3 regions of the Paenibacillus sp. FSL R7-0331 genome follow, and region 1 is predicted to be linked to each of the others. Evidence: riboswitches for the same ligand, from Rfam matches in the RefSeq annotation. Region 1 holds a riboswitch; each other region holds the start of a gene.

Evidence for each region. A riboswitch is a leader RNA that binds a small molecule or an ion and turns the genes downstream of it on or off. The one in region 1 is predicted to bind thiamine pyrophosphate.
Region 2: linked by a shared signal. The riboswitch ahead of R70331_RS01720 (ABC transporter substrate-binding protein) and the one ahead of R70331_RS09930 (thiamine phosphate synthase) in region 1 are both predicted to bind thiamine pyrophosphate.
Region 3: linked by a shared signal. The riboswitch ahead of R70331_RS13050 (ABC transporter ATP-binding protein) and the one ahead of R70331_RS09930 (thiamine phosphate synthase) in region 1 are both predicted to bind thiamine pyrophosphate.

The regions. Positions count from the first base shown of each region.
Region 1 is NZ_CP009284.1:2,433,012-2,438,562, forward strand. Features, by position in the region: gene R70331_RS09915 (S-layer homology domain-containing protein) at 1-700, shown strand, start outside; gene R70331_RS09920 (NUDIX hydrolase) at 779-1,204, opposite strand; gene R70331_RS09925 (SDR family oxidoreductase) at 1,427-2,296, shown strand; TPP riboswitch at 2,378-2,479, shown strand; gene R70331_RS09930 (thiamine phosphate synthase) at 2,596-3,234, shown strand; gene thiS (sulfur carrier protein ThiS) at 3,231-3,434, shown strand; gene R70331_RS09940 (thiazole synthase) at 3,487-4,251, shown strand; gene thiH (2-iminoacetate synthase ThiH) at 4,291-5,406, shown strand; gene R70331_RS09950 (fumarate hydratase) at 5,544-5,551, shown strand, end outside.
Region 2 is NZ_CP009284.1:392,692-398,242, reverse strand. Features, by position in the region: gene R70331_RS01735 (EAL domain-containing protein) at 1-802, opposite strand, end outside; gene R70331_RS01730 (pyridoxamine 5'-phosphate oxidase family protein) at 1,011-1,448, opposite strand; gene R70331_RS01725 (hypothetical protein) at 1,686-3,143, shown strand; TPP riboswitch at 3,215-3,325, shown strand; gene R70331_RS01720 (ABC transporter substrate-binding protein) at 3,455-4,519, shown strand; gene R70331_RS01715 (thiamine-binding protein) at 4,576-4,866, shown strand; gene R70331_RS01710 (ABC transporter permease) at 4,863-5,551, shown strand, end outside.
Region 3 is NZ_CP009284.1:3,138,878-3,144,428, forward strand. Features, by position in the region: gene thiM (hydroxyethylthiazole kinase) at 1-347, opposite strand, end outside; gene R70331_RS13040 (ABC transporter substrate-binding protein) at 803-1,867, opposite strand; gene R70331_RS13045 (ABC transporter permease) at 1,864-2,640, opposite strand; gene R70331_RS13050 (ABC transporter ATP-binding protein) at 2,621-3,379, opposite strand; TPP riboswitch at 3,501-3,603, opposite strand; gene R70331_RS13055 (TetR/AcrR family transcriptional regulator) at 3,670-4,266, opposite strand; gene R70331_RS13060 (DHA2 family efflux MFS transporter permease subunit) at 4,462-5,551, shown strand, end outside.

The sequences.
Region 1 (5,551 bases):
GATTGCTCCCAAGCATCTGCAGGACTATATGACTGTAATTCTGTATGATGTAAACAACAAAGCCATAGGCTATAAGGCTATCAAATTAGATCTGAAGGCCGTGTATTCAACGCTGAATGAGCCGGTTGAGCGTTTTAGTGAAGGAGTCACAATCACCCGAAGCCTTGAGAGAGGTTTTATTAACGACAGAATAGCGATCAGGGAAGAATTTGCAGCACAGCATCCAGAAATTCAATACTTCACATACTCGGCGAATACCGAGCTGCCTTATGTGGTGGATGCGGATAAGGATTTCAATGTTAAGAGTCTTTCGGCCCAATCACATTATTTGCAAGGGGTAACTGATATCGTATACGGGTATTCCAATGAGAGCTTTGCTGATTACCAAGCCCCTTTCTATACCGTTCAAGATTTTGAAGAGCAGTATATGATTATTTTTTATAATAAAGATATGCATGTGACCGGTTATTATCAGGGCCCGTCTATCCTTACTGACCAGCAGGCTGCTGATACCGTTGCTTTCAAAATCGATCAGCTGCCTGAAGCAGAAAAACTCACCCTTGAGGATGAGCCGGCGGTTAATTGGGTGTACCGGAGATATTCCAACCTGACTGAAGCTCAGAAAGAGCTGGTCAGCAAAGCAAACACGGACAAAATCATTGCACTAAAAACAGCAATAGACAAATTAAAGCTTGGTTAGGAAAGAAAGTCTCTATCTGCACATCAAAGACCGCTGCCCTCAAAGGCGCGGTCTTTTTGCCATATAAACTTTACCGCGCTACAACAGCTCCTCCATAGCAAAAACACCGCTCCGCTCGAATTCAGCGAGGATTCCCGGAGGCAGCAGCTGCTGAAGCTGGCTCCGTGTACACCATTGGTAGTCAGCATGCTCCTCGGAGAGAAGGACGATATTATTTTCGCTTTGGCAGTGATAAGTAATAATAATGACCTGTCTGCCGGGATCAGTCAAAAAAGAAGCGGCATACGCAACCGCTCCAACCGTAACGCTGAGTCCGGTCTCTTCGGCGATCTCCCGTTCCAGTGCGTCTTCCAGTCCTTCTCCGAAATCGATTTTTCCTCCCGGACATTCCCAGCTTCCGGCTCCGACTACATCTGCTGCGGCTCTCCGGACTATCAGAATCCGGCCCTGAAACACAATGATTCCTTTGACGGCAACGATAATGCTCCGTGAATTTCTGGTCATACTGTTCTGCCTCCTTCATTCCAGCTCCTCTTCATCCTGATACATTATATCCGCACTTTACGCCGGCAACGACTGATTTTTTTGTTTGGCCGCCTTTTAACTGTGGTAAGTAACATAGCGTGAGCCTAAAGTGCCTGAGATCAGCGCATAAACCAGCAATCCTTAGCCATCCTAAAACGATGAATGACTTCGAGAAGTGCAAAAGCGAAAGGAGAATGGATCATGCCAGAACAAGAGAAAGCCAAGAAAACCCTGCCTCCGCAGGTGCAGAACCAGCAGCCCGGAATTGAGAGTGAGATGAATCCGCTGCCGGAATTTGAGACCTCAGAATATAAAGCAGCCGGCAAGCTGCTTGGCAAGGCAGCACTTATTACCGGAGGGGACAGCGGAATCGGACGTGCGGTTGCCGTGCATTTTGCCAAAGAGGGCGCTGATGTCGTTATTTCCTACCTGAATGAGCACAGTGACGCCGAGGAAACCAAGCGCCAGGTCGAGCAGGAGGGCCGTAAATGTATCCTGATTGCCGGTGACATCGGTGTAGAAGCCTTCTGCCAGGACCTGATCAACAAGACGGTCGAAGGACTCGGCAAGCTGGATATTCTGATTAATAATGCTGCCGAGCAGCATCCTCAGGACAAGATTGAGGACATTACCTCTGAACAGCTGGAGCGGACATTCCGTACTAATATATTCTCAATGTTCTATCTGACCAAAGCAGCCATGCCGCATCTGAAAAAAGGCTCGACGATCATTAATACGACTTCGATTACAGCCTACCGCGGTAATCCGCAGCTGCTTGACTATTCTTCCACCAAAGGGGCTATTCTCAGCTTCACCCGCTCCCTGTCGATGAATCTGGCGGACAAAGGCATCCGGGTTAATGCTGTGGCTCCCGGGCCGATCTGGACCCCGCTGATCCCATCTACCTTTGATGCGAAAAAAGTCAGCGAGTTCGGGGGCACGCAGCCGATGCAGCGTCCGGGACAGCCGGAGGAGCTGGCACCAGCCTATGTCTATCTGGCTTCCAGTGATTCATCCTATGTCAGCGGCCAGGTTATTCATGTAAACGGCGGAGAGATTATTAACGGCTGACCTTCGGAATTTTATGCCGTTTAACCTAGATTTTTCATGCAAAATAGTGTTACTATATACGAAGTCAGCAACAGAATATGATTTTGTCACTAGGGGTGCCGCAAGGCTGAGACGAACATTTGGTTCGGACCCTTTGAACCTGATCTGGTTTATACCAGCGTAGGGAAGTGGATGAGCATTGTATTGCAGCGCCAACGGTCCGGAAATCCGGCTGTTATTTTCTGTATACTGTTTAACCGCCTCCCGCCTGGAGGCGGTTTTTTTGCGTCTTTTTGTGCAGACGAGACACGAAAAGGGAGGTGGACAGGCTGGCAGAAATTCATCTGCTTTCGGACGGAAAGCTTGCTGCAGAGGAGTTCGTTGTACTCGCAGCTGCTGTTCATCCGCAGGTAGACTATATTCATTTACGCGAAAAGAAGCTATCGGCGCAGGAGCTGTATCATCTGGCATTAATTCTGCTGAATGCCGGTGTACCGGCCTGCAAATTGATCATCAATGACCGGCTTGACGTAGCAATGGCTGTGGGAGCAGCGGGTGTCCAGCTGGCCGGGAACAGCCTGCCTGCTGCTGCTGCGCGGCTGGCAGCGGGCTGTTCCCTGCGGCTTGGTTCCTCGGTGCATTCCGCTTCGGAGAGTATAGATGCAGCCAGCCAGGGGGCAGACTATTGCCTTTTTGGACATGTGTATCCTTCAACCAGCAAGCCCGGCCTGAAGGAACGCGGATTGACTCAGCTGAAGGAGGCTGTGCTTGCCGCCAGGACTCCGGTTATTGCATTGGGAGGAATTACGCCGCATAATGCGCCGCATGTGCTGCAGACAGGTGCGGCAGGAATAGCGGTGATGTCCGGTATATGCGGTGCGGCGGACCCGCTCTCTGCTGCGCGGGCCTACAGGAACGCAGTGATGGAGGCGGCCCCCGAAGGAGGTGAGAAAGCATGAATCTGATAGTCAACGGCAAAGCCGAAACGTACAAAGAGAGCTGCCGGACAGTAGCTGATTTGCTTAAACTGCCTGCTTGGAACAAGAGAATGGTTATTGTGGAGCTGAACGGTGAAATTGTTGCCAAAGAGGAATACGATACTATCCTGCTGGGCGAAGGAGACCGGATTGAGATCGTACATTTTGTGGGGGGAGGCTGATTAAGGCCCGCTCCTTGTTCACCGTAATTAATAAATGCAGGAGGGAATTCATATGTCAGATTCTTTAGTCATCGGAGGCCAGTCTTTATCGAGCAGACTGTTTATCGGAACCGGCAAATACAGCCGCAATAGCCTTATTCCGGAGGTAGTGGAGGCTTCGGGCTCTCAGGTTATAACGGTTGCCCTCCGTCGTGTAGACCCGGACAGCAATGATAATATCATCAGCCATATCCCAAGCAGCATGACTCTGCTTCCCAATACCTCCGGTGCACGCACTGCAGAAGAGGCTGTCCGGATTGCCAGATTGGCTAAGGCAACAGGTCTGGGCAACTGGGTGAAAATTGAAGTCATCAATGACCAGAAATATCTGCTGCCCGATAATGCGGAAACGATCCGTGCCACGGAAATTCTGGCTGCTGAGGGCTTTGTGGTGCTTCCGTATATGAGCCCGGATTTATCCGCTGCCCTCCTTATGAAAAAAGCGGGAGCCGCAGCAGTTATGCCGCTTGGATCGCCTATAGGTACTAACCGCGGGCTAAGAACCCGGGAGCTGCTGCGTATTCTGATAACGGAGGTCGATCTTCCTGTCATTGTAGATGCCGGTATCGGCAGGCCGTCTGAAGCGGCGGAAGCGATGGAGCTGGGCGCTGCTGCTGTGCTGCTGAATACGGCGATTGCCACCGCGAGTAACCCGCTGCTCATGGCCTCGGCATTCCGCGATGCCGTAGCTGCAGGCCGCAAGGCCTACCTGGCGGGACTGGGTCCCGTAGAGGAGACCGCATCGGCGTCATCGCCATTAACGGGTTTTCTCGGCTGATAGTGATAGTGACAGGGACCGGCGAAAAGGAGGAATACCATGGGGTTTTATGAGAACGTACACGCTCTTGGCCATCAGGTGAATACAGGCTTATGGGGGCAGTATACAAAGGACGATGTGAAGCGTTCGCTCTGCAAAGAGCAGCTGGATGAGCATGATCTGCAGGTTCTGCTGTCTCCTGCAGCAGCAGACTGTCTGGAAGAGATGGCCTTGAAGGCCAGAAGCCTGACTCGTTCGCATTTTGGGCATGTCATGCAGCTCTTTACACCGATGTACCTTGCAGATTTCTGCATAAATCACTGCACGTACTGCAGCTTCAGCTCTATTTATGATTTTCCGAGAAAAAAACTCAGTCCTGCGGAAGTAAGGAAGGAAGCAGAGGCAATAGCGGCTACTGGAATCAGGCACATTCTAATCCTGACAGGAGAATCGCGGACGGAAAGCCCGGTCTCTTATCTCAAGGAATGTGTGATGATACTCAAGGAATTTTTCTCTTCTGTCAGCATTGAAGTGAACCCCTTATCTGAGGACGAGTATAAGGAGCTTAAGGAGGCCGGTGTAGACGGGTTAACCTTGTATCAGGAGGTTTATCATGAGGAGACCTACCGCAAGCTGCATGTTAAGGGACCCAAGAGAATCTACCGCAACCGGCTGGATGCACCTGAGCGGGGCTGCCGGGCAGGATTCAGGACGGTAAATATCGGGGCGCTGCTGGGGATGCATGACTGGCGGCAGGAGGCATTCCTTACGGCCATGCACGCGAGATACCTGCAGGACAAATACCCGGAATGTGAAATCGGCTTGTCTGCTCCGCGTTTTCGCCCTTTTTTGGGAGAATACAATCCGGAGCACACCGTATCCGACCGGTCTCTGGTGCAGATTATTCTGGCTTACCGCCTGTTTCTTCCCCGGTCGGGTATCACTCTGTCCACGCGAGAACCGTCTGCTTTAAGAGACCGCCTTATCCATCTGGGGGTAACCAAAATGTCTGCCGGGGTATCCACGGAAGTTGGAGGACATACGCAGCAGGGCGGTACGCCGCAGTTTGAAATCTCGGACGGGCGCAGTGTGCGGGAGATCTCCGAAATGCTTAAAGCGGGCAGCCTGCAGCCGGTTTTTAAGGACTGGGATATGCTTGAAGCCGAATTATACTGAACACGGTAGAATTGCCCCGGAATAGGGTAGTTCAATTTTGAAGTAAACCCTTTCATGCCTGTCAGAGTGTGATATGATAATACTAATTGTATCAGACGTAAGACAACCTGCTATGGATGAGAGGAGCCGGAATGAAGATGCAGAA
Region 2 (5,551 bases), 2.0 Mb from region 1:
AATCCGGCTGGAGGCTGGACATAACCTCCACAGTCGAGTAGCCTGCGCCGACATCATCCAGCGCAACCCTCATTCCCTGTCTACGGTATTCGGCAAAAATCGCCTGTAGATGATTCATGTTGCTGATTTTCTCTGTCTCGACCACCTCGAACACGAAGTCCTCCGGGTCCTGATTCAGCCTGGCAATCGTTTCAAAGGTATGGGTAAGACAAAAATTGGGATTATAAATAGATGAGGGCAAAAAATTAACGAAACGCTTGATGCCTCTGGGCAGCAGTCTCGCACTGGTCTCAATCGCTGAGATCCGGGCAGCACGGTCTAAGAAAGAATGAAAGCCGGTTTGGCGGGCAATCTCAAACAGCTCGTAGGGCTGGAATGCGCTCCCCTCAGGCAGCGGCCGCAGCAGCAGCTCAAAGCCGACAATCTCTTCGGCAAAGTTGACAATAGGCTGCATGTGGCTGGTAAAATCATGGTTTGAAATGATGGAAATAAGATTGTCATTGGCAAATCTTATTTCTAACTGCTCCAGGGAAACCCAGCGCTCTGCCGTCATCCTGTCTGACCTGCCGCTGATGCACAGCATCAGGGAAGTACCGGCTTGCTTTTGCAGCAATTCCAGCAGCTTCAGCAGCTCAAAAAGCGCTTCTCTGGAAGCATACTTGATCATTCCCGTATTCTTCACTCCTGTAAACTCTACTCCTGAAGCTCTTAACGCGGAGGCAAGTACAAAGGTACACGGCTTAAACCGGATTTCCCCTTCATCCTCCACAGGCTCTATTGCAGAGCAGTCCCTACAGTTCATAGACATCCTCCCTCGCATCAAATGTCGAACCTTTAGTGAAGCCATTATATCATGATTTACCAATTTCCAGCCATGTGGCGCCACAAAATGACATCCTTAACTAACGCTTGCAGACACATGCTATTCACCGCTAAAAAGCCACCCGCTGAACCGGAGTCCGCAGGTGGCTGTATTCTTCGAGCTGCTAATGAAACTCTCCCGCCAGCTGTTATCTTCCTGCCGAAACGGAGGGCTGCCAGACGCCGTGCTCTTTATTTTTACCCATATACTCAATCCGTGTCGGCTTCAGCTCAAGCACTACATAATCCGGGTCCTCTGGTCCCTTGAACCATTCCTCCAGCGACTTGTTCCAGATTTTGGAGCGCAGGCCGTCGTCCTTGCTGACATCAACCCTGGCTTCGATCTCCAGCACATCCTTGCCGCCGCCCTGCTCATATCCAAGCAGCAGAAAAGCATTCGGATTATCCTTTAGCTCCTCCACCTTATGTGTTGTGCGATTGGTAGCCAGATAAATATTCAGTCCGTCATGAAATACCGCCATATAACGCACCTTAGGTTTGTTGCCGGCCTCGATCGTGCCGAAGGACCCGAACTTGTTGTCATCCAGCGCCTTGATGATAGTCTGCTCCAGCTCATTGTTATTCATGGACGAAATAGCTCCTTTCAGAAATCACGCAGATATACATTTATATATCCGCATTCACAGTTTGGATTTATCATACAATTAATCGTGCTTATTATAGTGTACCCCCTTCAATGACATTGAATCCGGGACAAAGCGATGAACGGACACCGCTGTACCGGTTCCGCTTAGCGTGGCTGTCTGCAAGTTAGGGTAATACTACACATGGCGATATTCTGATAAATAAGGTGGAACCTGCTTATGAATAGGCTTGAGGCTGAAGCTTCCGAACCGATGTTACATACTGTACTGCTGCAGTTTATTTTTCCTTTCTCCATTAAAAACGGTGAGGATGACAAGCTGATCCGGCAGCTTAAGCAGGACGGCTTCACACGCTTTTTTCTGGACAACAAGGAGCTTGAGGATGCTTATTACGGAGAAGGATACTGCGTGTCACATGAAAAAATGGAGCGCAGCTACCTCCCCTTCGCAGCCCATGTGCTGTTTCCGCGGGAAAAGGATAAGGACTCCTTCCGGCGCTTCTCCAAGGCACACGACCTCCCCTGCAGTCTGGAAATGCCCGGCCGCTCCATCGCCTTCCGGGTGCTGTCGACCGATATGTTCCTCTGCCCGTTTCAGCTGGGCTTTGTGACCATAAGGGTCCGCATTGAGGAGGATACGCTGCCTTTCAGTGTGGCCCTGGAATTCGCAGACCGGTTCCGCACGCTGGAGGACGCCAACCTGCAGGATAAGGGGACCTCCGTTCATTACGGTGACAGCTCCTATGATGAGGTCGAGGATTTTGTATTTGATTACCTGGTGCCTACCCTGAAGCCGTTTTTGGACCAGTCAGAGCTGGACGGCGCTTATTTCGAAACCCTGCCCTTCTTTGTTGATGAGCGGATGATGGTACAGGGATTTTACGGTTTGGAGCGCGGGGAGGAGGAAGAAATCGGAATGGAGCTGAAATTCCGCGCCTCCCAGCTGGATGGTCTGGACGAAAACGGCCAGCCTTATATGAGTGCCAGCAATCCGGACTATATAGCAGACTATTGCAGGGAGCATTCCTATAACCGCTGGGGTCCGGATACCTGTTACATGACCAATGAGCAGACCTTTTGCTGTCTGAGCAAGGCTAAGCCGGAGATTGCCGTCCAGCTGGCTAACCAGATGTACGGGGAGTATTACTACGGGCTGCTGCTGAGCCTTTTTCACAAAATCGTGCTGCTGAAGCTGTCCAATCTGCATTCCCGCCTGCGCATTGACCGCGACTATGATGAAATTGAGAATCTGATCTTTCTGATCAATAAGTTTTCGGCCAAATTCTATTTTATCGAGCTGATTTCGCAGTCGCAGGGCCGGGAGATTTTTTTCCAGCTGCGGAAGGTCTACGGCAATGACGCCTTATTCGGTGAAGTGAAGATGACCCTGGACGACCTGTTCCAGTATCAGGATAAATTCCAGGCTAAACGCCGGGATACGCTGCTCATGATCCTTACTATATTTACGGTGGTCAGCGGGATTTACGGGATGAACCAGGTCATTGAGGACTTGAAGGCTCCGATTGACTGGAGCAAGCTGCTGGAATACTCGCCTTTTGAATATCTCGCGCTGTTCGTCACGTTCACAGGAATTTCAGTCAGCATTTTCATGACACTGAAAGAGCTGCGGAGCAGCATCCGCAGCCGCCGCAGGAAGCGGTATTACTCCAAGGAATAGGGAGATTGCTACTGGACAACCCCAGGCGGTGCGTCTATAATACAGCGTAGAATAAGCAATACCCGATAACTTCATAGAACCAGGGGTGCTGGAATTGGCCGGCTGAGATTGTATCCCATAAGATACTGACCCTTATACCTGATCTGGATAATGCCAGCGTAGGAATCTTTAATTGCTTCCCGGCCCCCTGAGGCCGGAGCCTGCAGCCTTGCGCAACTGACTGGCGTCCCGATGAATCGGGGCGCTTTTTTTGCATATCAGATTTAGAAAAGAGAAGACTAGGGATTGCTGGAAGGAGTGAATAAAGGGAAATGGGAGTCAAAAAAAGCTTAATGCTCAGCCTGACCTGCATGCTGGCTCTGGCCATTGCCGGATGCGGCAGCAACGGGGCAAACGGAGATAACGGGGGGAAAACAGCCGGGGGAAACGCTTCTCCGGAAGCTTCTGCCGGAACAGCTGCGGATGTACCGGCTGAGCTTACCAAGATTAAGGTCGCACTGGATTGGACGCCGAACACGAATCATACCGGGCTGTATGCGGCCAAGGAGCTGGGGTATTACGAGGAAGAAGGCCTTGATGTAGAGATTGTCCAGCCGGGCGCAGCCGGAGCCGATACGATGGTGCTTTCGGGCGAGGCGGCCTTCGGGATCAGCGCCCAGGAAGCACTGACGCTGGCCCGCCTGCAGAACGTGCCGCTAGTATCCGTTGCCGCCATCATTCAGCATAATACTTCCGGATTCGCTGCACCGAAGGACCGTAACATAACATCTCCTAAAGATTTTGAAGGCAAAACCTACGGCGGCTGGGGCTCGCCGGCTGAGGAAGCAGCCATGAAAGCCATCATGGACCCTGAGGGCGGGGACGTGAAGAAGGTCAAGCTGGTGAATATCGGCGAAGCTGATTATTTCACGGCTGTGAAGCGCGACATTGATTTCGCCTGGATCTTCTACGCCTGGACCGGGATTGAGGCCGAGCTGCGCGGCGAGCCGCTCGATATGCTCTATCTCAAGGATTACGCGCCGCAGCTTGATTACTACACGCCGATCCTGACGACCAGCGAGAAGGAAATTGCCGAGCGCCCTGAGCTGGTGAAGGCCTTCCTCAAAGCGACGTCGAAAGGGTACCAGTACGCGATTGACCAGCCGGAGGCGGCAGCCGATATTCTGATCAAGGCCGTGCCGGATCTTGATCCGGAGCTTGTCCAGGCCAGCCAGAAATGGCTCAGTCCCAAGTACAAGGATGACGCTGCCCGCTGGGGTGAGCAGAAGGCTGAAATCTGGCAGAATTACGCCGACTGGATGTATGGCCTGAAGCTGCTGGACCAGCAGCTTGATGTAGAGGCTACGTTCACTAATGCGTTTTTGCCGGCGGAGTAAGTTCATATTGAGAGCTGGCTGATATCCAATACATTATATTGAGAGGATTGATTATTGTGGCAAACACACTGCTTAGCATTCAGGTTATCCCTAAAACACCGAACGGCGAGGACTCCATCCCTTATGTAGATACAGCAATCGAAGTCATTCAGAAATCCGGCGTGAAGCATCAGGTAAATCCGCTGGAAACAACGATGGAGGGTGAAATTACCGAGCTGCTCGAGGTGGTCCGTCAGATGCACGAAGCGCTCGTAGCTGCAGGCAGCCCAAGCATCATCTCCCAGATTAAAATCGCCCATAACCCGAATGGCATCAGCATGGACAAGCTGACGGAGAAATACCGGTGAGATCAGCCTTCAGGCAAATATGGCCGCCCTTAGTGGCGGTCATATTGTTTCTGGGGATCTGGCAGGCTGCGGTATCGTTATTTACCATCGATCCGTTTTTTCTGCCGGGTCCGGGCGCGGTCGCCCGTGCTTCCGCAGATAATGCCGCCAGTCTCTGGTCGCACACGGCCGCGACGCTGCGCCTGACCCTGATCGGCTTTCCGATCGGCGCAGGGGTCGGACTGATCGTAGCGCTGCTGCTGCATCTGGTGCCCTGGCTGAAACGGGCCATCTATCCGCTGCTGATCCTCAGCCAGAATGTGCCCTCCATTGCGCTCGCACCGCTGCTTGTTATCTGGTTCGGCTTTGACCTGCTGCCGAAGATTATGCTGATCATACTCGTCTGCTTCTTCCCTGTCGCCGTTGCTGCCATGGGCGGCCTTGCGCAGAGTGACCGGACGATGATGAATTATATGAAGATGGCCGGTGCAAGCAAGTGGCAGATCTTCACCAAGCTGGAGCTGCCCGGCTCCCTGCCCGCCCTGTTCTCCGGCCTGAAAATCTCCGCCACCTATGCCGTAATGGGCGTAATTGTCGCGGAATGGATCGGCGCGGACAAAGGACTGGGCTACTACATGCTGCTCCAAAAGTCAGCCTACCGTACAGCTAATCTCTTTGTCGCTATCACTATTATCGTATTACTGAG
Region 3 (5,551 bases), 710 kb from region 1:
CCGCGCAGTGCGGTAAGCTGCATGGCCTGTACCAGCTTTTGCGTGACTTCGCTGCGGTAAGCAGTCGCCCCGGCTCCCACCGGGTCAAGCACCAGCGGAATACTGTGCTTGTTGGCTGATTGTCCGGCGAGAATCATGGAGGCAATAGCCTGTTCATTTAAAGTGCCGATATTCAGCACTACTGCACCAGACATGGCGGCTACATCCTCTACCTCTTCACGCGCATCTGCCATAAAAGGGGAGGCACCGAGCGCCAGCAGCCCGTTAGCAGAAAAGTTGGCAACAACGATATTCGTAATATTGTGAACGAGAGGATTGAGCTCGCGCACTTTGGCTAAGTAGGACATGATGATTCCTCCTAATGATTGTTATTGAAAGTTTAGGCTCATTCCAGAAAGCTGATGTTTTACATAGTTGTATTCTGTGCAGTTAAAAGTTTAGATGGAGCCCGTTCGGCTGCAATAACTGCACTCTGTGCAGCTAAAAATAGAGAAATGAAGGAAAATCGTGAAAATCCATGATTTTAAGTGTACGAAGTGCAGTTATATCTAAAAAATAGTGAATTTGCCCGGATATAAGTGTACAAAGTGCAGCTAAAAGTTAAACAGCAGGGGGCGTGAGTGGAGATTAGATTAATTGGGCGAATAGCGCAGCTATGCCCGATATTCTATGGAAGGGCGGCCACCGTTCCGGGCACTGGTATGATTACCGCCACAGTTCTTCTCCCGCATAATGGATACCCCCGTTTAGACTCCGCCATAATTGGAGCTGACTCCATCACAACCGCAGCTTGCCTTACAGATTACAAATTCACAAAAGCCTCATCACTGTTCGTTTCACCTGACAGCAGCCCGTTCCCGGACAGCCAGTCCGCCACCCGGCTCCACGATTCCGGAGTCTGGTGCCCGAAGGGCTGGTCTCCGGCATCCATCAGCGGCAGCAGAATATCAAGGCTCTGCTCCTCGATCTGCGGGTCGAGCGGGGCGGTGCTGTCCTCATGGTCCAGCAGAATCTGCAGAGCCTCCTCAGGGTGCTCCTGCACGAACTGCTGTCCTTTACGGGCGGCGTTCATGAATCTAATGTAATACTCTTTGGAGTTCTCTAGGCTCTGCTCCCCGGTTACCAGCACCAGCTCATAGTAGTCGGGTACACCGAACGCTGTGGGATCAATGGAAGTAACAGGATGCTGCTCCTTGGCCAGAATCAGCTGCTCATGATTAATGAACCCGCCGATAATGGCATCGACCCGGCCGGTTGATATGGCCGGAATCAGGTCAAACCCGACATCTATCAAAGTCAGGGACTGCGGATCGCCGCCGTCATGCTCCACCATAGTCTTGAGCATCGCTTCATAGAGCGGGATAGAGGAATAGCCGGCGGTTTTACCGGTCAGATCCTTTGGACTCAGAATCCCGCTGTCTGCCGGGACAAGCAGATGATTAAGCGGATGCTGGACGAGTGCAGCAATCGAAACGACCGGAATCTGCGCTGACCGGGCCATCAGGACCTGGGGCTGATAGCTGAGCGCCAGATCTGCCTTGCCTGCGGCAGCAAGCTTCAGGGCATCATTGCTGTCAGCAGGCATCTGCAGCTCAACCTCCAGCCCTTCATCCGCGAAATACCCCTTCTCCTGTGCGGCATACAGAAAAGAGTGCACCGCGTTAGGATACCAGTCAAGCATGACTGTCAGCTTGTGCGGCTGGTCGTTGTCAATGCCGGAAGCTGCCGTTTTTGCTTCACCTGTACTACTATCAGCTGCCCCGCTGCAGCCGCTGGCAACAGCAAGCAGGCTGATAAGCAGCATGAGCAGATAGGTATTACGCTGGTGTTTTGGTGATAATCTGGAATAATTGCGTATTGTGTTCATCTTCGTAGTCCTCTTTTCTTCAGAATAATGATTTCAGCAGCACAGACACAGAGAAACAGCAGAATCCCCAGGACAGACAGCAGGCCCACAGCGGCGAACAGCTCTGCACTGTGCAGATTGCCGGCCATGCGGCGGCTGTAATAGCCCAGTCCCCGGCTGCCTCCAAGCCATTCGCCGATTGTTGCGCCAATAACACAGTAGACGACAGACAGTTTCAGTCCAGAGAAATAAGCGGGGAGCGCCAGCGGAATTTGCGTCTTGAGAAGCAGCTGCCAGCGGCTGGCTCCAAGTGTCAGAAGCAGCTCCCTGTATTGCCCGCCGCTCTTAAACAGACCGTCATAAGTACCTACAACGACCGGAAAAAAGGCTGTGAGAAAAACAACGGCTACTTTGCCCCCGAGCGTATAGCCGAACCACATTATAAAAACCGGGGATAGGGCAATCAGGGGAATGGTCTGGCTGACAATCAGCAGGGGATAGACAGCCTTGGCCAGGGCTGGAAGCAGATGCATGCCGATCCCCAGCAGCGTACCGCAGCTTATAGATAGGGCGAAGCCGAGCAGGATTTCCTCCAGCGTTGCCGGCAGATGGAGGCCGAACAGCAGCTCACGCTGCGCTATCACTGCATTCCATACAGAGGATGGTGCAGGAAGGATAAAGGCAGGCACGCGGCCGTAACGAACGCCTGCCTCCCAGCCGGCCAACAGGACCAGTACCAGCAGGACTGAAGGGGTGTAGGCGGTAAGCAGCCGCTTAATATGCACAGTTCCCATGCAGCCTCCGCTCCAGCTCCATCCGCAGGGCAATGAACTGCGGCTGATAGATCATCTGCCCGCTTCTTGGCCGCGGCAGCCGGACTGCCATTTCCTCCAGCCCGCCGCCGCTGTGCATCAGATAGATCCGGTCACTAAGCAGCAGCGCTTCCTCCAGGTCATGGGTGATGAACAATACGGTCCGCTCAAGTCCGGACCACAGCTCCAGCAGCCATTGCTGCAGCCCGCGCTTGGTCAATGCATCCAGGGCACCAAAGGGCTCATCCAGCAAAAGCAGTTCAGAGCCGGAGGACAGGGTCCGGGCCAGTGCAGCCCGCTGGCGCATGCCGCCGGACAGCTCATGGGGATAGGCAGCCTCCGTACCGGACAGGCCGAGGCTGTGCAGCAGGCTGCGAATCTGCTGCACGGCGTCTGCTTTGGTACCGGATTGCTTAAGCTCCCAGGGCAGCAGGCAGTTGCCTTGGACCGTCCTCCATGGCAGCAGCAGATCCTGCTGGGGCATATAACCAACCCTGCCAAGCCGTGAAGCAGCTTTGAGGGAGGGCTCGCCGGCCAAGCTGACGGCTCCGCCGGAAGGCTCAAGCAGTCCGGCAATAATTTTAAAGAGAGTACTTTTGCCGCAGCCGCTGGCACCAGCAACCGAAATGAATTCTCCGCGCCGGATTTTCATTGACAGCTCTGCGAATACCGGCGGCTGATCAGCTGTATAGGAGTAAGATAAATTAGAAACAGATAACATGAGAGCAGGCAGACCTCCTAGTCATACAAAAGACATTACACGCAAAAAGACCCCACTATTTCCGGAGGAAATAATGGGGTCTGAAAGATACAGTTGAGCCGGCCTGATAGCAGCCGTTCTGTTCATTTCTGCTCCACTTCCCTCCGCTGGTATAATCCAGATCAGGTTCCAAGGGTCCGGAGCTTAAGCTCCGTCTCAGTCGGCCGACTCCCCTAGTGAAATAACAGGTCGATATGCAATTCGTAATTGCTAATTAATATACCATAACTTGGAGGTTTGTAAAGGGAGGGTTATAGATTCTTCCGGATTCCGGCCACGAACAAAGCCAGAATCCCTTCAGTAATCTGCTCCTTCGAAGAGCTGTGCTGCTTCTGCTGATACAGATAAAGATCCGGGCTGAGCACAGCAATCAGCGCTGTGGCCGTGAACTGAGGATCAACCGCACTGATCTCACCGGCAGAGGCGGCGCGCTTTAACAGCTCGGCCAGAAATCCGTTCAGCCTGCGGAAAAAAGGATGCTCAAACTGGGTAAGCTGCTTTTTGCCGGTGAACTCTGACTTAATGAACAGCAGGAGCTCGGCAAACTGTTCGATAAAGCTGACAATCCGGCTTATACTGCTGTGCAGGTGATCGAGTGCACTATTTTCAGTTCCGGGGAGCTTAAGCTCATGCTCCAGGCCGGACAAAAATGTCTCTGTGCTGTCCCTAAGCAGCATGGAACAGATTTCACCCTTGTCTTTGAATCTGCGGTACAGCGAGCCCTGGCCGATGCCGGCCCGTTTGGCGATGGCGTGCATACTGACCGCCTCCAGTCCGTTTGCTGTAAACAGCTCGCGGGCAGCCTCAAGAATACGCTCTTTATATGGATCTGCAGCGTTAGCATTCATAATGATATAAGCCTTCCTTTCTTTAAAAAGAGGTTAGAACGCAGCGGAATAAGATATATTTGACACAGCGGACAATTGTCCGTAGACTGTTAATGAACTTACGGACAACTGTCCGCATCATAGATATTATATCCAGAGAACGGGACTGCGGTCAATGAAGCCTGCACCCCGTACAGGTACAGGGGGATAAGAATTATGGAGGGTGTAATGAAGGAAGAGGCTGATTTTCGTCTGTCGGCCATACTGGTGCCGCTACTGGCAATCATTCTGGGTGTATTTATGGTCGTGCTCGACAGCACGGCAATGAATGTGGCGCTGTCCACTCTGGTGGAGGATTTTCATACCGATTTAACGACATTGCAGTGGATTGTAACCGGCTATATGCTGGCACAGGCCTCGGTTATTCCGTTGTCCGGCTGGCTGTCAGACCGGTTTGGGGCCAAGACGGTCTTCCTGACTGCGGTTGTCGTGTTCACTATAGGGTCCATTCTGTGCGCAACGCCTAACAGTGCCGAGTGGCTGATTGCCTTCCGGGTGCTGCAGGGAATCGGCGGCGGATGTGTCCTGCCGGTAGGCATGGCTTATGTGTACAGGCTTGCACCGAAGAGCAAGGTTGGTATCGTAATGGGTATCATGGGCATACCGGTGCTGTTTGCTCCGGCAATCGGACCGGTCATGTCAGGCTGGCTGGTTCAGTACCATTCCTGGAGATGGATTTTTCTGATCAACATTCCGATCGGTATCCTCTGTCTGCTGATCGGCCTGCGGAAGCTGCCGAACGCAAGGCGCAGCCAGGTTCCAGGAATGGACAAGCTGGGCATGGTTCTGGGTCCTCTTGCCTTTGCTTCCCTTACCTATGGGGTAAGCCAGGGGGCAGAGAGCTGGACGTCTGGCAAGACACTGGTTGGCTTGGCGCTGGGGCTGACTGCCCTGATTGCTTTTGTTATTGCTGAGCTGCGTTCAAGAACCCCGCTGCTGGAGCTGCGCATCCTGCGTTCGGTAGATTTCAGTACAGGGATTCTCGTCCAGTGGATTGCCCAGTTCGGGCTGTACGGCGCGTTATTTCTGCTTCCGCAGTTTCTGCAGCAGGCCCGCGGGTTCGGAGCCTTTGATACCGGGCTGACCCTGCTGCCGCAGGCCATTGCCTCCGGGCTGATGATGCCGCTCGCCGGGATTCTTTTTGACAGAATCGGTGTGCGCTGGCTGGTGGTCTGCGGACTTAGCCTTGTCTCCGGCGCATTGTATCAGTATTCCCATGTGGATCTGACTACACAGAGCCGCGACC